2 regions of the Pseudomonas sp. 1L-C-7-B-C1 genome follow, and region 2 is predicted to be linked to the other one. Evidence: riboswitches for the same ligand, from Rfam matches in the RefSeq annotation. Region 2 holds a riboswitch; the other holds the start of a gene.
The links. A riboswitch is a leader RNA that binds a small molecule or an ion and turns the genes downstream of it on or off. The one in region 2 is predicted to bind manganese.
Positions count from the first base shown of each region.

Region 1: it holds a riboswitch for manganese, as region 2 does, so the genes downstream of both, mntP (manganese efflux pump MntP) here and AC0Z8Z_RS02840 (TMEM165/GDT1 family protein) in region 2, are expected to answer to the same signal.

Region 1 covers NZ_JBXAWH010000002.1:13,029-15,485, forward strand. Annotated here, with positions in the region: gene AC0Z8Z_RS03230 (ATP-binding protein) at 1-1,043, shown strand, start outside; yybP-ykoY riboswitch at 1,192-1,353, shown strand; gene mntP (manganese efflux pump MntP) at 1,366-1,932, shown strand; gene AC0Z8Z_RS03240 (glucose 1-dehydrogenase) at 1,984-2,457, opposite strand, start outside.
Region 2 covers NZ_JBXAWH010000001.1:630,988-633,444, reverse strand. Annotated here, with positions in the region: gene AC0Z8Z_RS02845 (M48 family metallopeptidase) at 64-882, shown strand; gene AC0Z8Z_RS02840 (TMEM165/GDT1 family protein) at 1,055-1,639, opposite strand; yybP-ykoY riboswitch at 1,729-1,849, opposite strand; gene AC0Z8Z_RS02835 (methyltransferase) at 1,889-2,457, opposite strand, start outside.

The sequences.
Region 1 (2,457 bases), on a different contig from region 2:
TGGTGGTTGAAGACGCCGCCCTGGACCCTCGCTTCGCTTCCAGCGCGCTGGTGCTCGGCCCGCCCTACATTCGTTTCTACGCAGGCGCCCCTATCGTTACGGAAAGCGGTGTCGCCCTCGGCACTGTCTGCGTGATCGATACCCAGACCCGGCAGCTGAGCGAACGTCAATCCCTTGCGTTGCAGGCCTTGGCCCGGCAAGCCGCTGCCTTGCTGGAAGCCCGGTTGCTGGGCAAGCAGCGCGCACGGCAGCTCGCGCAGTTTGAGGAACAGTTCAAGCAAGCCGAGCAGAACCCCAGCGAAGTGACCCCGCTGCTGCAGAACTCGCGCTGCATTTCATCGCTGGGCATGCTCACCGCAAGCATTGCCCATGACTTCAACAACCTGCTGCAGAGCGTCAGCGCTGCCTTTCAAATGACCCGCCTGCGTTCCCGCCGGCCGATCGACGTCGAGCGTTTCGCCGAGACCGGTCTGCAAGCCGTAGAGCAAGGCCGGCAGCTCATCAGTTATTTGATGTCCAGCGTACGCGGTGACGGGCCTGAACTCATCTGTATCGACGTGACCGCACGCCTTCACGCGGCGCAGTCGCTGATGCGCCACTCGATGAGCGAACGCATCGATCTCAGCTTCGATTTCGCCGAATGGGGTTGGGGTGTGCTGTGCATGGAGGCCCAACTCCACGCCGTGGTCATGAACCTGCTTACCAATGCGCGCGATGCGCTGAAGGGTACCGGTCAGGTCCATGTGTCGACCCGATGGGTGCACGTGGAAGATGATCTGTCGCTCCAGCAGGGCGACTATCTGGTCGTCAGTGTCCGGGACAACGGCCCCGGCATGACTGCCGAGGTCGCGCACCAGGTGTTCGAGCCCTTCTTTACGACCAAGGCGGTTGGCGAAGGAACGGGGCTGGGGTTGGCCCAAGCCAGGGATTTTGCGATCAAATCTGGCGGCGATGCGCGCATCGACACTGCGCCCGGCGCCGGTACGACCGTGAGCCTGTACCTGAGAATCCTGGGCTGTATCGCGACGTCGGAAGCGGTTTAGCCGCAATCACATTGCGTGCTCAAGCGTGCCGCTTCGGCCCGTAACGATTTGTCCTGTAGATGGCGGTGCACAGCTCCGCCCCCTGCCCGGCCCAAGCAAAATCATACGCGACGACATTTCTTTTACATTCAAGCGCTATAGTGGCGGCCCTTGTTGGGGAGTAGCCTGCTCTGGACTCATTGTCCCAGAGCGTTCGTGTCAACATTCTCGGCGGCCTGCCGTGGCACGAACACCTTCGGGTTGGCGAGACCAACGATGCATCCATGCCTAGAGTCGGGCGTGTGGTAGCGTCGTTGACTCACAGCCCGACTGGAACATAGCCGTGAACCCGATTTCCCTCATCCTTCTTGCTCTGGCCATGTCCACGGACGCTTTCGCAGCGGCCATCGGTAAAGGCGCGAGCCTCCATAAGCCTCGTTTTATCGAAGCGCTGCGCACCGGTCTTATCTTTGGCGTCATCGAAGGCATCACGCCCCTGATCGGCTGGCTGATCGGCCAGGCCGCCACGTCCTACGTCCAGAACTGGGATCACTGGATCGCCTTCACCCTGCTGGTGGTCCTCGGCGTGCACATGATCTACAACGGCCTCAAGCACGAAGAGGCCGAAGAAGAAAAGCCCAACCAGCATTCCTTCCTGATCTTGGCCGTGACCGCGTTCGCCACCAGCATCGATGCGCTGGCCGTGGGCGTTGGCCTGGCCTTCGTCAACGTGAATATCCTGGTGGCTGCCGCCGCCATTGGTGTCGCCACGACGGTGATGGTCACGATTGGCGTGATGCTGGGCCGCGTGCTGGGGACGGTGGTGGGCAAGCGCGCTGAAATTATCGGCGGCATTGTGCTGATGCTGGTTGGCGCGACGATTCTTTACGAGCATCTGTCGGCGGCGTAACGACGGACTGAGCGCACGTGAACCGTGCGCTTCAGACCTCAACCCGGAGGGTTAATACCCGACGCCACGAACCCCGCCGGACGCCCTGATGGATTCGCCCGTGACCCAATGAGATTCACCGGAAGCCAGGAACACAGCCAGAGGGGCAATGTCCTCTGGCTCGCCGAAGCGTCCCAGGGGCGTACCCGCCAGTATTCTCTCTCCTAACTCGCCCGCAAAATGCCCGGCCGTTGCGGGCGTATTGGTGTGGCCCGGCAGGATCGAGTTGACCCGGATACCGCGCGGCCCCAGCTCCCTGGCCAGCGCGAAGCTCAAGGTGTCGACGGCACCCTTGGTGGCCGAGTAGACACTGGAGGCCAGGTAGGGGTCTGTACTCAGGATCGAGCTGATATTGATGATACTTGCCCCAGGCCCCATCAGCTTGACCGCCTCTCGCACCGCGAGCAGGTAGCCCAGCACATTCAGGTTGAATTGCGTGTGGAAGGCTTCTTCGGTGAGGTCATCAATCATCTGGAACACCGCCAC
Region 2 (2,457 bases):
GGCATCTGGTGCTCAGCCCGCGTATTGCCTAGGATGGCGCGATTGTTTCAATGGAGATACGAGATGCGCAGGATTTTTGCTCTTTGTGGCGTGACGGCAGCGTTGCTGGTTGCCGGGTGTCAGGCGGTCAATACCACCACCGGCGATTCGGTGGGTGTCGAGCGAAAGCAATACATGTTCAGCATGCTGTCGACTGATGAAGTCAACCAGATGTACGCCCAGTCTTATCAACAGACGGTCAGTGAAGCGTCATCCAAAGGCGTGCTCGACAACAGCAGCGCCGAGGGCAAGCGCGTTCAGGCCATCGCCAAGCGACTGATCGCCCAAGCGCCGAAATTGCGGCCCGACGCGGCCCAGTGGCAGTGGGACGTCAACCTGATCAAGAGCGACGAACTGAACGCCAACTGCGGTCCTGGCGGCAAGATAATCGTGTACAGCGGCCTGATCGATACGCTGAAACTCAGCGATGACGAACTGGCAGCGGTCATGGGCCACGAAATCGCTCACGCGCTGCGCGAACACGGTCGTGAAGCGATGTCCAAGGCCTACGGTGTGCAGATGGCCAAGCAGGGTGCCGGTGCCTTGTTGGGATTGGGGCAGGACAGTCTGGCGTTGGCCGACACCGTGGTCGATTACAGCCTGACGCTGCCGAACAGCCGCGCCAATGAAAACGAAGCGGATTTGCTGGGCCTCGAACTGGCGGCTCGCGCGGGTTACAACCCGAATGCCGCGATCACGCTGTGGCAGAAGATGGAAGCCCAAGGCGGCGCGTCGCAGCCAGAATTCATGAGTACCCACCCGGCCTCGTCGAACCGGATCGCCTCGTTGCAGGCAGCGATCCCGAAAGTGATGCCGTTGTATCAGCAGGCACCGAAGGGCTGATCAGCGCCTGATCTCGATAGCTGTGAGCTTGCGCGGCGTTTTTCGGAACGGGTTGGTGCATGAAACGCTGTAGGAGTGAGCTTGCTCGCGATCATCGAATAGTCGCTGCGTATCTGCGAAGCGATTGAAGAGCATCGCGAGCAAGCTCACTCCTACAGGTGATCGTTAGCGCCTACACCCAGCCGCTGAGCTGCATCGCCTTGTACACCGCAACGATCGCCAGAACGAAAAACGCCCCCGCTGCCAGACGACGGATCAGCGTCAGCGGCAGTTTCTCCGCAGCGAAATTCCCCGCCAGCACCACCGGCACATTGGCCAGCAACATACCCAGCGTTGTGCCGATAATCACCAGCCACAAGTTGGAATACTGCGCCGCCAGCATGACCGTGGCGATCTGCGTCTTGTCGCCGATTTCCGCGATGAAAAATGCGATCAGCGTGGTCAGGAAGGGGCCGAACTTGCGCCCGGTATTGGCTTCGTCGTCGTCCAGCTTGTCCGGAACCAGCGTCCACAGCGCCGTGGCGGTAAAGCTCGCTGCAAGAATCCAGTGCAGGACGGAATCCGAGAGGTAGCTGCTGAACCATGCGCCGACGGCCCCGGCTGCGGCATGGTTGGCCAGCGTGGCTGCGACAATCCCGGCGATGATGGGCCAGGGCTTGCGGAAGCGAGCGGCGAGAACGAGTGCGAGGAGTTGGGTCTTGTCACCGATTTCGGCCAGTGCGACGACGGCGGTGGGGACCAACAGGGATTCCAGCATCAGGGTTTTCCTAAGGGGCGGGTCAACACGGCTATGACACGTACAACCTCCCCGCCCCGGGTCAGGATGTTCGTGTCATAGGTCTTGTCAAACCACCGATCCGTCTGAGCGGATCTGGGGTCGCACGCACCATGGTCTGAGGACCAAGTATGTTGATGCGTGCCGGACGAGCATGCGCTCGTGGGAGACTACTCCCCTAGGACGGAGCGGATTCTGCCTACACGTCTCGTGTTCGGCAAGTGCTAATTATCACGCACGTTTCGCGCGGTAAATCCGGAAACCCTGGCCCTCGGCCATGATTGCGCACGGCCCGAGATGCGACTCGATGATCGGCTGATAGCGCAGAAAGCTGTTGGCTACCAACCGTAGTTCGCCCCCCTTTCTCAGGTGTTCACGCGCTTTTTTCAACAAGTTTTCGGTTGCGGCGTAGTCGGTGTGCACACCGGTATGGAACGGCGGATTGGTCAGAATCACGTCCAGGTCGTTCGGCGCGGCGTCAATTCCGTTGCCGGTCATGACGTCGGCTTCAAGGCCATTGGCCGCCAGGGTCAGCCGGCTGCTGGCGGTGGCAAACGCATCGACATCCAGCATCGTCACATGTGTTTCGGGGTAACGACGTTTCACCGCTGCACCGAGAACCCCCGCGCCGCAGCCAAAATCCAGCAAATGCCCGGCGGGAAGTCGGTCAATGTTTTCCAGCAACAGCGCCGAACCGCGGTCCAGACGGCCGTGGCTGAACACGCCGGGCAGACTCACCACCTTCAACGTGCCGCCTTCGACTTCGATGTCGAAACGTTTGGCCAGGCTATCGAGTTCAA